DNA from 2 places in the Streptomyces sp. NPDC059373 genome. Region 2 is predicted to be linked to the other one. Evidence: riboswitches for the same ligand, from Rfam matches in the RefSeq annotation. Region 2 holds a riboswitch; the other holds the start of a gene.
What was found. Region 2 has a riboswitch for glycine ahead of gcvT (glycine cleavage system aminomethyltransferase GcvT). Riboswitches for the same ligand answer to the same signal wherever they lie in the genome.

Region 1: it holds a riboswitch for glycine, as region 2 does, so the genes downstream of both, gcvP (aminomethyl-transferring glycine dehydrogenase) here and gcvT (glycine cleavage system aminomethyltransferase GcvT) in region 2, are expected to answer to the same signal.

What each region holds. Positions count from the first base shown of each region.
Region 1 is NZ_JBHYXC010000073.1:5,775-13,841, forward strand. Features, by position in the region: gene ACFXJ5_RS40000 (FHA domain-containing protein) at 251-778, shown strand; gene ftsR (transcriptional regulator FtsR) at 806-1,567, shown strand; gene ACFXJ5_RS40010 (bifunctional nuclease family protein) at 1,646-2,119, shown strand; gene ACFXJ5_RS40015 (MerR family transcriptional regulator) at 2,396-2,968, shown strand; gene ACFXJ5_RS40020 (DNA polymerase IV) at 3,035-4,369, shown strand; gene ACFXJ5_RS40025 (PRC-barrel domain-containing protein) at 4,379-4,744, opposite strand; glycine riboswitch at 4,846-4,944, shown strand; glycine riboswitch at 4,946-5,069, shown strand; gene gcvP (aminomethyl-transferring glycine dehydrogenase) at 5,118-8,003, shown strand; gene ACFXJ5_RS40035 (DUF5999 family protein) at 8,014-8,067, opposite strand, start outside.
Region 2 is NZ_JBHYXC010000026.1:23,100-31,166, reverse strand. Features, by position in the region: gene glyA (serine hydroxymethyltransferase) at 1-1,044, opposite strand, end outside; gene gcvH (glycine cleavage system protein GcvH) at 1,074-1,451, opposite strand; gene gcvT (glycine cleavage system aminomethyltransferase GcvT) at 1,506-2,618, opposite strand; glycine riboswitch at 2,774-2,871, opposite strand; gene ACFXJ5_RS28415 (AAA family ATPase) at 3,081-3,698, shown strand; gene ACFXJ5_RS28410 (hypothetical protein) at 3,728-4,708, opposite strand; gene ACFXJ5_RS28405 (enhanced serine sensitivity protein SseB) at 4,894-5,667, shown strand; gene ACFXJ5_RS28400 (enhanced serine sensitivity protein SseB C-terminal domain-containing protein) at 5,738-6,520, shown strand; gene ACFXJ5_RS28395 (DUF885 family protein) at 6,857-8,067, opposite strand, start outside.

The DNA of each region.
Region 1 (8,067 bases), on a different contig from region 2:
GTTCGGAAAGTTGTTCGGAAAAAGGGCGCGGCAGGAGCGTGACAGTGCCACCGCGCGGCACCGCGCTCCGCGACACGCGCAGGATGAGGGCACGGGCGAGGAGCGCCCGCTGTTCCGGAATGACCGCGCCGGGGCCCCCGGGTCCGGTGGCGACATTTCGGGTGGTCATGGCGTGGCTTCTGTTGACCCTGCCGCGTCCGGGCGCATAGGTTTCGAGACACCATCAACCTCGAATGCGGGTGGAGGGTCCTTGCCGGTCTGTACGAGGTGCGGGCACCGCAATGCGGAGGCGAGTCGCTTCTGCTCCAACTGTGGCGCGCCGCTGCGCGGCGGGGGCCCCGAGCGGGCGTCCGAGACCACCTCGACGATCTCCATCTCAGGGCTTGAGGCGTACGAGGCCGAGGCCACCGGTCAGACCGTGATCCCGTCGCTGTCCGTGGAGGCCCAGGCCGCCGTGGACGCGCTGCCGCCGGGCTCGGCGCTGCTGATCGTCCGGCGCGGTCCGAACTCGGGGAGCCGCTTCCTGCTGGACGGTGAGCTGACCACGGCGGGCCGTCACCCGGAAAGCGACATCTTCCTGGACGACGTGACCGTCTCACGGCGGCATGTGGAGTTCCGGCGCGGCCCCGACGGCGGCTTCACCGTCTCCGACGTGGGCAGCCTCAACGGCACCTACGTCAACCGGGAGCGGATCGACGCGGTGCCGCTGGCCAATGGCGACGAGGTGCAGATCGGAAAGTACCGACTGGTCTTCTACGCGAGCCAGCGAGGTATCTGACCGCATCCGACCCGCGAGGGAAGGTCCATGCTTCGTACACCGTCGGGCGGTGCCGGAAACGGCACCGCCTCCACGGACGGCAGACTCCTGAGCATCGGGGCGGTGCTCAGCCAGCTGCGCGACGAGTTTCCCGAGGTCACCATCTCCAAGATCCGTTTTCTGGAGGCGGAGGGCCTGGTGGAGCCGCAACGGACCCCGTCGGGGTACCGGAAGTTCGCGGTGCGTGATGTCGAGCGGCTCGGCCATATCCTGCGGATGCAGCGCGACCACTATCTGCCGCTCAAGGTGATCCGGGAGCATCTCGACGCCCTCGACCGGGGAGAGCCGCCCCCGGCCATCGCAGGGAGGGGGCCCCAGCCGCTGCCCGCGCAGGCAGACCACCGTGACCTGCTGGACCGTCCGGCGGAGCCGGAGGTGGCGGGGCTGCGGATCGGCCGTGGGGAGCTCATCGCCGCCACCGGCGCGGACGAGGACGAGCTGGCGCAGTGGGAGTCGTACGGGCTGGTCGAGGCCGGCCCGGACGGCGACTACGACGCCGAATCGGTGAACATCGGCAAACTGATCGCCGAGCTGGGCCGCTTCGGCCTGGAGCCGCGCCACCTGCGGGCCGTGAAGGCCGCCGCGGACCGGGAGGCCGGTCTGGTCGAACAGGTGGTCGCTCCGCTGCGCAGACACCGCAATCCGCAGACCAGGACGCATGCGGAAAGCACTGCCCGGGAGCTGACGGCGCTGTCGGTGCGGCTGCACGCCGCACTGCTCCAGTCGGCGCTGCGGGTGCGGCTGTTCTGACCGCCGGCGGGCCCCGGGGAGGGCGGCGACCGGGTCCCCGACTACCCAAACCTGCCGGGCACGTCCTAGGGTTGCTGTGTGAACGAGCTCGATGTCGTGGGTGTCCGGGTGGAAATGCCCTCCAATCAGCCAATCGTGCTCCTGCGCGAGGTGGGGGGCGACCGCTACCTGCCGATCTGGATCGGGCCCGGGGAGGCCACAGCCATCGCTTTCGCGCAGCAGGGGATGACCCCGGCGCGGCCGCTGACCCATGATCTGTTCAAGGATGTGCTCGAGGCTGTCGGTCAGACGCTGGCCGAGGTCAGGATCACGGACCTTCGGGAGGGCGTCTTCTACGCCGAGCTGGTGTTTGCCAGCGGTGTCGAGGTCAGCGCCCGCCCCTCCGACGCCATAGCGCTGGCGCTGCGCACCGGGACCCCGATCTACGGGAGTGAGGGCGTGCTGGACGACGCGGGCATCGCCATCCCGGACGAGCAGGAGGACGAGGTGGAGAAGTTCCGCGAGTTCCTCGACCAGATCTCGCCGGAGGACTTCGGCACGAGCAGCCAGTGACCTTTACGCCGCCCGGCTTGCGACCATTCGCCTAGCGATACCCCTCGGGTGGACACGCGAAACCACTCTTGGGGTTGATATCACTCGGCGTGCCGAGCGTGGCGATCGTTGACGCACCCGGAGTGACTGCCTACCGTCGAGGAGGTAAGTCCCAACGGCACGTGCACGCGCCCGGAGGGATGAGAAGGGACGGAGGTCGGCGTGATCAGCACCGGCGACGGAATGGCCGCAGGCGGCCCGTATCCGCTGCGTGGGGCCCTGGCCCGGCACTCCGCGATGGCAGCCGGCGGGGGCGGCGGTGAGCCGTCCGCACCTGCACCTGCCCCCGTACCGGGCCCCGGGCCGGAGACGGCATCCGAGACCATCGGCTACCGCGGCCCCACGGCCTGCGCTGCCACCGGCATCACCTACCGCCAGTTGGACTACTGGGCCCGCACCGGACTGGTCGAGCCGAGCATCCGGCCTGCGTACGGATCGGGCACCCAGCGGCTCTACAGCTTCCGGGACGTGGTCGTCCTCAAGATCGTCAAGCGGCTGCTCGACACGGGCGTGTCCCTGCAGAACATCCGCACCGCCGTCCAGCACCTGCGCTCCTCCGGGCCCGGCGAGCTGGCCCGGATGACGCTGATGAGCGACGGCGCCACGGTCTACGAGTGCTCGTCCCCCGACGAGGTGGTCTCGCTGCTCCAGGGCGGCCAGGGCATCTTCGGGATCGCCGTCGGCGTGGTCTGGCGCGAGGTTGAGAGCGTGCTCGCGCAGTTGCACGGCGAGCGGGTCGACACCGGCGAGACCCTGGCGGGGCACAACCCGGCCGACGAGCTGGCGCGGCGCCGCAACCGCGCGGGATAGGCGTCGCGGTACAGCCGTCGTACACACGTACGGCGAGTGTCAGTGGCGTGAGGCAGCATCGGTACTGTGAGAAGCGCGCCGACGATCCTGCACCTCGACATGGACGCGTTTTTCGCTGCCGTCGAGCAGGCGTCGAAGCCGAGTCTTCGGGGGAAGCCGGTCGTCGTCGGTGGCCTCGGACCGCGCGGAGTGGTCGCGACGGCGTCGTACGAGGCCCGGGTGCACGGCGTGCACTCGGCCATGGCCATGGCGCACGCCCGGCGGCTGTGCCCGAACGCGGCGTATCTGATCCCGCGCTTCGAGCTCTACCGTCAGGTCAGCGACGTGGTGATGGGGCTGCTGGGGGAGCTGTCACCGCTGGTGGAGCCGCTGAGCCTCGACGAGGCCTTCGTCGACCTGGAGGCGGGTGGGATCGGCGACCGGCCCCGGGCGGTGGCGGAGAAGCTGCGGGCCGACATCAGGGCGGCCACCGGGCTTACGGCATCGGTGGGCCTCGCGGCGTCCAAGCTGCTCGCCAAGATCGCCTCGGAGGAGGCCAAGCCGGACGGCCTGGTCGTCGTCGACCCCGGCACCGAGCGCGCGCTGCTCGACCCCATGACGGCCCGCACACTTCCGGGGGTCGGCCCGGCCACCGCCGAGCACCTGCGCCGGGCCGGGCTCGCCACGATCGCGGAGGTACGGCACGCGGGGGAGGCGGAGCTCGTACGGCTGCTGGGCAAGGCGCACGGCGCGTCGCTGTACGCCATGGCCGCGGGCCTGGACGACCGGCCGGTGGTCGCGGAGCGGGAGCACAAGTCGATCTCGGTCGAGGACACCTTCGACGTCGACCTGACGGACCGGATACGTGTCAGGACCGAGCTGGACCGGCTGGCCGACCGGTGCGTGAAGCGGCTGCGGGGCGCCGGGCGGTCAGGGCGGACCGTGGTGATCAAGGTGCGGCGCTTCGACTTCAGCACGCTCACCCGCTCCGAGACGCTGCGGGCCCCGACCGACGACCCGGCGGTCGTCCGCGAGACGGCCGGGCGGCTGATCGAGGCCGTGGACACGACCGGCGGGGTCCGGCTGCTCGGGGTGGGCGTCTCGGGGCTCGCCGACTTCACCCAGGAGGATCTGTTCGCCCAGGCGGCGGAGGCCGTGGCCGCCGACGAGGCGATCGACAGCCCCACGGTGGCGGCCACCCCGGCGGACGAGCCGGCGCCGATCCGGCGCTGGCTGCCCGGGCAGGACGTACGGCATGCCGTGTACGGCGCCGGTTGGGTGCAGGGCAGTGGCGTCGGCCGGGTCACCGTACGGTTCGAGGAGCCGTGGTCGCTGGTGCCGGGAAGGGTGCGGACCTTCCCGGTGGAGGCGCCTGACCTGGAGCCGTCGGAGCCGCTGCCACTGGTACGGCGGTCGGAGTGACCTCGCCGCTCAGCTTTCGCCCGCCAGGGTGCCGAAGTCGTGGTCGGCCGTGCCGTCGGGGAACGGGACCTCCAGGCCGTAGTGGTGGTAGAGCTGGAGCTCCTGCTCGGGGGAGAGGTGGCGGCCGACGCCGAAGTCGGGGGCGTCCTTGATGAGGGCCTTGTCGAAGGGGACGCGAAGGTGGTCCTCGACGAACTCGCTGGGCTCCAGGGGGACGAAGGCGTCACGGCTGAAGAGGCCGGTCCGGACGGCGGCCCATTCGGGCCGGCCGGTCGCGTCGTCGAGGTAGACCTCGTCGACGGTGCCGATCTTCACTCCGTTGATGTCGAAGGCCCTGCGGCCGATCAGGCTGCGCGGATCGATACCGGTCTGCACGGTTCCTCCAACTGCTCGTAATTGATCCTATTTAGTCACGAAAGCCACCTTCTGTCACATGTCGGCGTCGGGAGTCGCGCTGGTAGGCTGGCAGCGGCCGCAGACCCCGTGCGGGAGAGTCCCGGCAGTGCAGGCAAGCCGGGCGCCGAAGGAGCAACTCCTCCCCGGAATCTCTCAGGCATCCGTACCGCATGGGTGAGGTCACTCTGGAAAGCAGGAAGAGTCTCAGGACACTGACGTCCTCGGGGCGCTGCCTCACCGACGGTGAAAGTCGTTCCGCTCGCGCGGGGCGGTGAAGCTCTCAGGTTCAGATGACAGAGGGGGAGGCCCCAATCGAGTCAGGCCAGTGCGTCAGACCAGGAGGCCTCCGCAGATGACCGCCAACCGCATCCCACTCTCCGAGCTGGAGCGCGGCATTCCCTTCGCCGGCCGCCACATCGGCCCCGACCGGGCAGCCCAGGCCAAGATGCTCGCCCAGATCGGCTACGGCTCGCTCGACGAGCTGACCGCCGTCGCCGTGCCGGCCGCCATCAAGAGCGCCCAGGCACTGAGCCTTCCGGCCGCCCGCACCGAGGCCGACGTCCTGGCCGAGCTGCGCTCGCTGGCCGACCGCAACCAGGTGCTGCACCCGATGATCGGCCTCGGCTACTACGGCACCTTCACCCCGCCGGTGATCCTGCGCAACGTCATGGAGAACCCGGCCTGGTACACGGCCTACACGCCCTACCAGCCGGAGATTTCGCAGGGCCGCCTGGAGGCGCTGCTCAACTTCCAGACCGTGGTCGCCGACCTCACCGGACTCCCCACCTCCGGCGCGTCGCTGCTCGACGAGGGCACCGCCGCCGCCGAGGCGATGGCCCTGTCCCGCCGGGTCGGCAAGATCAAGGACGGCGTCTTCCTGGTCGACGCCGACACCTTCCCGCAGACCACCGCCGTCATCCAGACCCGTGCCGAGCCCACCGGCGTCGAGGTGGTCGTCGCCGACCTGTCCGACGGCATCCCGGCCGAGGTCGCCGAGCGCGGTGTCTTCGGCGTCCTGCTGCAGTACCCGGGCGCCTCCGGTGCCGTACGCGACCTCAAGCCGGTCATCGAGCAGGCGCACGGCCTCGGCGCGGTCGTCACCGTCTCCGCCGACCTCCTCGCGCTGACCCTGCTCACCTCGCCCGGCGAGCTGGGCGCGGACATCGCCGTCGGCACCACCCAGCGCTTCGGCGTACCCATGGGCTTCGGCGGCCCGCACGCCGGATACATGGCGGTGCGCGCGCAGTTCGCCCGCAGCCTGCCCGGCCGTCTGGTCGGTGTCTCGGTCGACGCCGACGGCAACAAGGCGTACCGGCTGGCCCTGCAGACCCGCGAGCAGCACATCCGCCGCGAGAAGGCCACCAGCAACATCTGCACCGCGCAGGTGCTGCTCGCCGTCATGGCCGGGATGTACGCGGTCTACCACGGCCCCGACGGCCTGCGCGGCATCGCCCGCCGCACCCACCGCTACGCCGCGATCCTCGCCCAGGGGCTGCGGGACGGCGGCGTCGAGGTCACCACGGACGCCTTCTTCGACACGATCACCGCCCGCGTGCCGGGCCGCGCCGCCGAGGTGGTGGCCACCGCCCGCGACGCGGGAGTCAACCTGCGCCAGGTGGACGCGGATCTGGTCGGCATCGCCTGTGACGAGACCACGGGCCGCGACCAGCTCACCGCGGTCTGGGGCGCGTTCGGCGTCAGCGGTGAGGTCGACGCGCTGGACGCGGCGACCGAGGACGCGGCTCCGGCCGCCCTGCTGCGCACCGACGACTTCCTCACCCACCCGGTCTTCCACCAGTACCGCTCCGAGACCTCGATGCTGCGCTACCTGCGCCGCCTCGCCGACCGGGACTACGCGCTGGACCGGGGCATGATCCCGCTCGGCTCCTGCACGATGAAGCTCAACGCGACCACCGAGATGGAGCCGGTCACCTGGCCCGAGTTCGGCGCGCTGCACCCCTTCGCGCCGGCCGAGCAGGCCGCCGGCTACCTCACGCTCATCCGTGGGCTGGAGGAGCAGCTGGCCGAGGTCACCGGCTACGACAAGGTCAGCCTCCAGCCCAACGCCGGATCGCAGGGCGAGCTGGCGGGCCTGCTGGCCGTCCGCGCCTACCACCGGGCCAACGGCGACACGCAGCGCACGGTCTGCCTGATCCCGTCCTCGGCGCACGGCACCAACGCCGCCAGCGCCGTGATGGCCGGCATGAAGGTCGTGGTCGTCAAGACCAGCGACGACGGCGAGGTCGACATCACCGACCTGCACGCCAAGATCGAGCAGTACGGCGCCGAACTGGCCGTCCTGATGGTCACCTACCCCTCCACACACGGCGTGTTCGAGGAGCACATCGGCGACATCTGCGCGGCCGTGCACGACGCGGGCGGCCAGGTGTACGTGGACGGCGCGAACCTCAACGCCCTTGTGGGGCTTGCCAAGCCGGGCCACTTCGGCGGCGACGTGTCGCACCTGAACCTGCACAAGACCTTCTGCATCCCGCACGGCGGCGGCGGCCCCGGCGTCGGTCCGGTCGCGGTCCGCGCCCACCTGGCGCCGTACCTCCCGAACCACCCGCTGCAGCCCGAGGCCGGTCCGGCGACCGGCGTCGGCCCGGTCTCGGCGGCGCCCTGGGGCTCGGCGGGCATCCTGCCGATCTCGTGGGCGTACGTACGTCTCATGGGCGCCGAGGGGCTCAAGGCCGCCACGCAGGTCGCGGTGCTGGGCGCCAACTACGTGGCCAAGCGGCTCGAACCGCACTACCCGGTGTTGTACACCGGCCCCGGTGGGCTGGTGGCGCACGAGTGCATCATCGACCTGCGACCGCTGACCAAGGAGACGGGCGTGACGGTCGACGACGTAGCCAAGCGCCTGATCGACTACGGCTTCCACGCGCCGACGATGTCGTTCCCGGTGGCCGGGACGCTGATGATCGAGCCGACGGAGAGCGAGGATCTGGCGGAGCTGGACCGCTTCTGCCAGGCCATGATCGCGATTCGCGGCGAGATCGAGAAGGTGGGCGCCGGCGGCTGGCCGGCGGACGACAACCCGCTGCGCAACGCACCGCACACCGCCGCCGCGCTCGGCGGTGAATGGGAGCACGCGTACTCCCGCGAGGAAGCCGTGTTCCCGGCCGGGGTGTCGGTTGCGGACAAGTACTGGCCGCCGGTGCGCCGTATCGACGGCGCCTACGGCGACCGGAATCTGGTCTGCTCGTGCCCGCCGCTGGACGAGTACGAGGCGTAGCCAGCAGCTGTCAGGCGGCCGTCACGATGAGCTCGACGCCGAGAGGCCGGTGCGGTGCGATGAT
Region 2 (8,067 bases):
GTTGACGGTGATGCCGACCTCGTGGAGACGGTCCTCCGCCTGCTGGCCGTCGAGCTCGCTGTTGCGGAGGTCGACCAGGACGAGGTGCACGTCCGTGCCGCCCGACAGCACCGAGACGCCCGCCTCGGTCAGGTCCGGCTGGACCAGACGCTCGGCGAGGATCTTGGCGCCTTCGAGGGTACGGACCTGGCGGTCCTTGAAGTCGTCGGACGCCGCGACCTTGAAGGCGACCGCCTTCGCCGCGATGACGTGCTCCAGCGGGCCGCCCTGCTGGCCGGGGAAGACCGCGGAGTTGATCTTCTTGGCCAGCTCGGCCTTGGAGAGGATGACACCGCCGCGCGGGCCGCCGAGCGTCTTGTGGGTCGTGGTGGTCACCACGTCCGCGTACGGGACGGGGGAGGGGTGCAGACCCGCCGCCACCAGGCCCGCGAAGTGCGCCATGTCGACCATCAGGTAGGCGCCGACCTCGTCCGCGATGCGGCGGAAGGCGGCGAAGTCGAGCTGGCGCGGATAGGCGGACCAGCCGGCGACGATCAGCTTGGGCTGGTTCTCCTTGGCGAGGCGCTCGACCTCCTCCATGTCGACCAGACCGGTCTCGGCGTCCACGTGGTAGGGCACCACGTTGTAGAGCTTGCCGGAGAAGTTGATCTTCATGCCGTGGGTGAGGTGCCCGCCGTGGGCGAGGCTCAGGCCCAGGATCGTGTCACCGGGGGAGAGCAGCGCGAACATCGCGGCGGCGTTGGCCTGCGCGCCCGAGTGCGGCTGTACGTTGGCGTGCTCGGCGCCGAAGAGCGCCTTGACGCGGTCGATGGCGAGCTGCTCGACGACGTCGACGTGCTCGCAGCCACCGTAGTAGCGGCGGCCGGGGTAGCCCTCCGCGTACTTGTTGGTGAGCACTGAGCCCTGGGCCTCGAGCACCGCGACCGGGGCGAAGTTCTCGGAGGCGATCATTTCCAGGGTGGACTGCTGGCGGTCGAGCTCGGCGTCGACGGCGGCGGCGACGTCGGGGTCGAGTTCGTGCAAGGAGCTGTTGAGGAGAGACATCAGTATCCCGATCTGGTTCCTACGTCAGGTCAGTTGCCGGTGAAGGAGGCGTACTCGTCGGCGGAGAGCAGGTCGTCCGGCTCCTCGCCGACCTTCACCTTGAAGAGCCAGCCGCCCTCGAAGGGGGCGGAGTTCACCAGTGCCGGGTCGTCCACGACGTCCTGGTTGACCTCGGTGACCTCGCCGGTGACCGGCGCGTACAGGTCGCTGACCGACTTGGTCGACTCCAGCTCACCGCAGGTGTCGCCCGCGGTGACCGTGGAGCCGACCTCCGGGAGCTGGACGTACACGACATCGCCGAGCGCGTCGGCGGCGTGCGAAGTGATGCCCACGGTGGAGACTCCCGCCTCGGCGGCGGAGACCCACTCGTGCTCCTTGCTGTAGCGCAGCTGCTGGGGGTTGCTCATGACCTGATTCTCCTGGATGCGGTGGTGTGCTCGTGAAAGGGGTGTTGAGGGGTTTCAGCGGGCGCGCTTGTAGAAGGGAAGCGCGACGACCTCGTACGGCTCATGCGTACCGCGGATGTCGACTCCCACGCCCTCGGTGCCCGGCGCCGCGTGCTCGGCGTCCACGTACGCGATGGCGATCGGCTTGCCCAGGGTCGGGGACGGCGCGCCGGAGGTGACCTCGCCGATGACCTTGCCGTCGGCGACGACGGGGTAGCCCGCCCGGGGGACCCGGCGGCCCTCGGCGACCAGGCCGACCAGCTTGCGGACGGGCCGGTCGGCGGCGGCCCGGAGCGCCTCGCGGCCCACGAAGTCACCGGGCTTGTCGAACTTCACGACCCGGCCGAGCCCGGCGTCGAAGGGGGTGAGCGCGGCCGTCAGCTCGTGCCCGTACAGCGGCATCCCCGCCTCCAGCCGCAGCGTGTCCCGGCACGACAGCCCGCACGGCACGAGGCCCACCGGCGAACCCGCCTCGGTGATCGCCTGCCACAGCTTCTCGGCGTCGGCCGGGGCCACGAAGAGCTCGAAGCCGTCCTCGCCGGTGTAGCCCGTGCGGGCGATCAGCGCCGGGACGCCGGCCACGGTGCCGGGCAGCCCGGCGTAGTACTTCAGCCCGTCCAGGTCGGCATCGGTCAGCGAGGCCAGGATCCCCGGCGACTCCGGGCCCTGGACCGCGATCAGCGCGTACGCGTCCCGGTCGTCCCGTACGTCCGCCTCGAAGCCGGCCGCCCGGGCGGTGACCGCATCGAGCACCACCTGGGCGTTGGAGGCGTTGGCGACGACCATGAACTCGGACTCGTCCAGCCGGTAGACGATCAGGTCGTCCAGGATGCCGCCGTCCTCCTGGCAGATCATGGTGTAGCGGGCCCGGCCGGCCGCGAGCGCGGAGATGTGGCCGACGAGTGCGTGGTCCAGGGCCTGCCCGGCCTGCGGGCCGGTGACCGTGATCTCGCCCATGTGGGAGAGGTCGAAGAGCCCGGCCCGGGTGCGTACGGCGTTGTGCTCGTCGCGCTCGCTGCCGTAGCGCAGCGGCATGTCCCAGCCGGCGAAGTCGGTCATCGTGGCGCCGAGCGCGCGGTGCAGCGCGTCGAGCGCGGTACGGCGGGGGGCGGCAGGCGTCGGCGTCATCATCGGACGGGGCTCCCAGAAGGCAGGCGTGGCGAGGACTCCTCCCCATCTGTCATCGGAACCTGAGAGGTTCACCTGGACCCCTGACGGGGACCGAGGTTTGCACCTTGGGTGGGGCAGCGCACCGCGAGGGGCTGCCCGCTTTTCAGATGTGCCTCGTCCGCGCGGTAACTGTGCCTGAGAGATTCAAGGGAGGACTTGCTCCTTCGGCGCCCTTCCGGTCACCCGGTCGGGGCTCTCCCGCGCGGCCTCGAACGGCCTGTATGAGATTGAGCGGCCATCATTGCACGCGCTCCGGGTCTTGTCGCGATCGTGTCCCGGCGGGGTCCCGGCCCCGTCCCGATCACGACGCGCTCATAGGAAGCTGTTGGTCTCCCCATTACCCTTTCTTGAAGATATGGGACGGGGAGGGCGATCGCTGTGCCGGTGGGTCTGAGCGGTTCGTACGCGACAGCGAGGGGCGTGGCCGCACCCCGGCGGGCGGTTCGGGTCCCGGCACGGACCAGGCCCGGGCGGCTGACCGACCTGCGCGGACTCGCCGTCCGGACGCTCAGCTACCCCGCCGGCGACGTGCTCGTCGTGTCCGGCCTGCCCGGCGGCGGCAAGAGCACCCTGATGCGGCGCGCGAAGGACGCCCGGCTGATCGACTCGCAGGACGTACGGCTGCGTTGGGCGGCGCGGCTGCCGCGGCGGCTGCCCTACACCGTCTACCGCCCGCTGGTGCGGATCGCGCACTACGCCGGGATGCGGCGGGCACTGCGCTCGGGGGACAGCGTGGTCGTCCACGACTGCGGAACGCTGCCGTGGGTACGGAACTGGCTCGCCCGGCAGGCCGCAGTGCGCGGCCGGGGCATGCATCTGCTGGTGCTCGACGTGACCGAGGAGGCCGCCCGGGACGGGCAGCGCTCACGCGGGCGCGGGGTGTCGGCGTACGCGATGGCCAGGCATCGCAGGGCCACGCGGCGGCTGGTGGCGGCGGCGCGGGCCGGGAAGCTGCCGGCTGCGTGCGTGTCGGCGGTACTGCTGGATCGCGCCGCGGCCCGGGCGCTCGGTGCCATCGCGTTCGACTGCGAAGGCTGAGCGGCCCGGGCCACGGTGCGGGATTTCTTTCAGCCGGTGCTCTCGGCGGTCTCCGCGATCTGCGGCGCGTTGAGCTGCGGGGCAACCGCGGGAGCCGCAGGGGCCTGCGGGTCCGCCGCCGGAGCCTGCGGGGCGGCCGGAGCCTGCTGGTCCTGCGGGGCCTGAGGAGCCTGGGGGGCTTCCGGGGCCTGCGGGGTGACGGCGTTCTCCGGGGCGTTGGGCTGGTCCGGGGCCTGCGGGGCCTGCGGAGCAGCCGGGACCTCGGGGGCCTGCGGGGCGTTGGGGGCGCTCTGCTGGTTCGGGTCGTTGTCCAGCGCGATCGGCAGCTGTACCGGCAGCACGCCGGCCAGCAGCGTCGTCAGGATGGTCGGGACGGAGGTCGTCAGCGAGGTCAGGTCCCCAAGGATCTTGGGAACGAGGGCCGTGACCTTGGCGGTGTCCTTGTTGCCCACCGCCGCCACCAGTTCGGTGACGTCCGTGGTCAGGGTCTTCAGCTGGTCGTTGACCTTCGCCAACGCGTCGTCGATGGGGGTGGCGTCGCGGTGGCCAAGACCCTTGGTCGCCTCGGCCGGCTTGTCCGCGGGCTTGTCCGCCGGCATGGCGGGCAGGTCAGCGGCGGGCTTGTCGGCCGCCGGCTTGTCCGCCGGCATGGCAGGCATGTCAGCCGCGGGCTTGTCAGCCGCCGGCTTGGCGGTCGCCGCCTGGCCGAGGCTTGTCGTCAGCTGGTCGGCGGCCGTCTTGAGGCTGCGCTGCAGCTCCTGGAGCTTGCCGACGTCCGGAGCCTGGGCCATTGCCTCCTGGCTCAGCTTGGCCCCGTAGGTCAGCGTGTCACCCAGTTTGGCGATGACGTCCGCCGCCGGGGTGGCCGCGGACGCCGCGCCCGTGTCCGCGACGACGCTGACGCGGGTCGGAGCGTGGACGGTTGCCCCGGCGATCCCGGCGACTCCGAGGGTGAGCGACCCGGCGAGCGATGCAGCTATGGCCGTGGCAGCGAGATTGCTGATACGCATGTCCGTGTTTCTCCCAAAAGGTCGGGGTTCGGTGCTTTCCTGACCCATCCTTGGAAGATGATGTGACTTAACGCAACCTGACCGTCGCTATCCGTGTCCATCAGGGTTACCCGAGCGGGTCGACAGAGGCGGTTTCCCGATAGGGTTTCCGTACAAGCAGCAGGTACGTCGGCAGGTGGGTAGTCATGGAGATTCCGGCGCAGCGCATACCGGAGGCCCCGCCGGGCTACGGCGGCTGGCCCGCCAACGAGCTCGAAGAGGTGCTGTCCGCCGCCATGGGCGACCCCGGCGCGACCGCGCGGGTGATGGAGGTCCTCGGCCGCTCCCACGTGTGGGTGCCGCTGCCGAACGGCGGCGGCCCGGACAGCGCGGACCTCGACCTCGCCACGATCGAGCTGGACGGCATGGTCTACGTACCGGTCTTCAGCTCCGAGCAGCAGTTCCTGCAGGCCGCCAACGGGATGTCCTTCACCGTGGCACCGGTGCGGGAGTTCGCGCGCGGACTGCCGCCGCAGATCGGCATCGCCGTCAACCCCGGGGGCGCGGTGGGGATCCCGCTGCCGCCGGCCGCCGTGATGGAGCTGTGCCGTACGGATCGTATGGACCGGGCCCCCGGGTCGCCGACCGGCGCGCGGGTGCGGCTGTGGGAGCCGGGGCTGGACGAGGAGCCGGTGGAGTTCCTGGCCGTGGCGGCGGGGGAGTTCGCGGTCACCCCGGTCGTGCTCAGTGCCCGGCGCGCGCTCGCCAGCGTCGAGGGCGACCCGCCCGCCCTCTTCATCGGCGTCGAGCTCGACCGCTGGCAGGAGGAGGACCGCACCGAGGCGATGACCGCGCTCGGGCGTGCCCTCGGCGCGGTGCCGGTGCCGTGGCCGGTCAACCTGGTACTTCTCGACATCGCCCAGGACCCGGTCGGCGACTGGATGCTGGAGCGGGTACAGCCCTTCTTCACGCGAGACTGAGGGCGCATAACCTGGTTTGATGAGCCCCGACAGGGCTTCGGAGCGAGCTTGAGAGAAAAGGCGGGTCCACGTGAGCGCGGGCGCGGGAGGGGTCGGCCTGGAGCATGTGCTCCGGCAGGTGACCCCCGGCAGATACGACGCCTACGAAGACCTGCTCCGGACATTCGCCGACAGCCGGATCTGGATGCTGCTCTGGCAGGGTGCGCCGGGCACGGCCGAGGCGCAGTACGGCAACATGGAGGTCGCCGGCTACGGCTACGCGCCCTGCGTGACCTCCCCGCAGGAGCTGTCCGCCAGCGGCTGGGCCCGGGCCCACGAGGTTGTCTCCGGCCGCGACATCGCCGCCTCCCTCTTCCCCGACCGCTGGGGCCTCTGGCTCAACCCGCACGCCCCCGGCGGCGGCGTCGGCATCCCCTGGCTCGACCTTCGGCGCATCGCGGCCGGCCTCGACCGCCTCCCCGCGGGGCCCCTCACCATCACCGAGCCCGCCCTCCAGATCCCCCAGTACTACGCCCTGCTCGTCCGGCACGCCCACCGCACCCCCGTCGTACGCGCCTTGCGGCGGGCCTGGGTCCAGCCCGCGCTCGGCGAGCCGTACCTCGCGATCGGGCTGGACATGTACGACGCCGGGCCCGCCGCGGTCGAATCGGTCCGCGTGATGATGCAGCAGTCCATCGCCGGCGTCCCCCAGGGCCTGCCGGTCTCCACCGTCGCCATGGCCGACGAGTACGACCCCGTCGCCATGTGGATGCGGGTGCGGGCACAGCCCTTCTACGACCGCGACGCCCAGGGCTCCGCCCCTGCGCCGGGCGGCGCAGCGTGGGGCTGGGGCACCAGCCCTGCGGGGCGCTGACCCAATTCGTCGGCCGCGGCGCCGTTGCGCCTGCGGCGGGCTTTTCCCACCCGTGCGGCTGTGTTCTTCGGCTGATGTGGCCCCGTGGCACTGACTCCCCGTCCGCGTCTGCCGGCAGACGCCGGTGGGGAGTTCCCCCACCCCGCCCCTTCCCGAAACCAGGGGCGCTGCCCCTGGACCCCGGACGCGTGCGTTCTTCAGCGCGGGTCCGTGGCCGGGTTGTGCCAGCTTCCCCCAAAGCTTCCTTTGGGAGGTGCCCCCACCCCCAGCCTTCGGCCGGGGGGACCCTCACCTCGCTTCGCTCGCCTTGCGGAACGTACTCCCACAACCCGGTGGTCAGGAGTCGCGAAGCGCAGCGCCCAGCAGCCCCAACGGCGGGCTGCCGAGGTGGAGGAGGGCGCCGTGGAAGCGCTCGAGGGAGAAGTCGGGGCCCCAGGCGTGGCGGGCGCGGTCGCGGAGGCGGAGGATTTCGAGCTTGCCCCAGGTGTAGCGGCCGTAGCCCGCGTCGAACGTGCCGCGGCGGGCTTCGGACGCGGCGCCGGCGCGGGCGAGGTGGGCGTCGCGCATGAAGAGGGCGGTGGCGTCGTCGAGGGAGAGGGCGCCGGTGTGCAGCCCGATGGCGCAGGACAGCCGGGTCACCCGGACGAGCGCTTCGAGGGCGACGCCGATCGCGAAGCGGGGGTCGCGGCTGCGGAAGCCCTCCTCGAGGCAGACCTCTTCGACGTAGTGGGCCCACCCCTCGCAGAAGGAGAGGGAGTGCAGCACGCGCCGTACCTCGGTCGGCGCGTGGCGCAGGGCGCGGCCGTGGGCGAAGTGGCCCGGGGCGACCTCGTGGACGGTGATCGCGGGGAGGCTGGTGCGGCTGAAGACGGAGAGCCACTCCTCGCGTTCGTCCTCGGGCCAGTCGGGGTCGGGCGGGGTGACGTGGTACCAGGAGGCGGAGTCGGGTTCGCCGGGGGCGGCCCAGGTCATCATGGCCATGGACCAGCGGCGGGAGGGCGGGGCGGGGCCGACGAGGCAGTCGCCGTCGAGCCAGGGGACGAGCCGCTTCTTGCGGGTGAACTCGATGACCTCGTCGGTGAGCCGGGCGGCCTCGGGGATCACGCCCTCCGCGGCGGGGTGGTCGGCGAGGAGTTCGGGGATGAGCTGGTCGACGGTTCGGGTGGGGTCGAGCCGGGCACAGGAGTCGGTCAACAGCTCGGTGAGCCGGGTGCGTTCACGGTCGGCCTCGTCGGCCAGCGCGGACAGGTCGACCCGCATGCCCTCCTGGCTCCCCATCAGGGCCGCCAGGGCCTCGCCGCCGAGCCGGGGGTCGGGGTCACCGGTCTCGGCGGCCCGGGCGATGTGGGCGACCAGCCGGCCGTGCGCCTCCAGGGCGGCGACCGCTTCGGGCTGGTGGTCCGGGTCCAGCTCGGAGGCCAGCCCCTGTACGGCGCCCAGCAGCGCGGCGGCGACGGGCGCGCTGACCCGGTCGAGTGAGGCGATGGCGGCGTCGACGGCGTCCGGCCACTGCAGCAGATGGCGGCGGCGGGCCTCCTCGCGCTCCT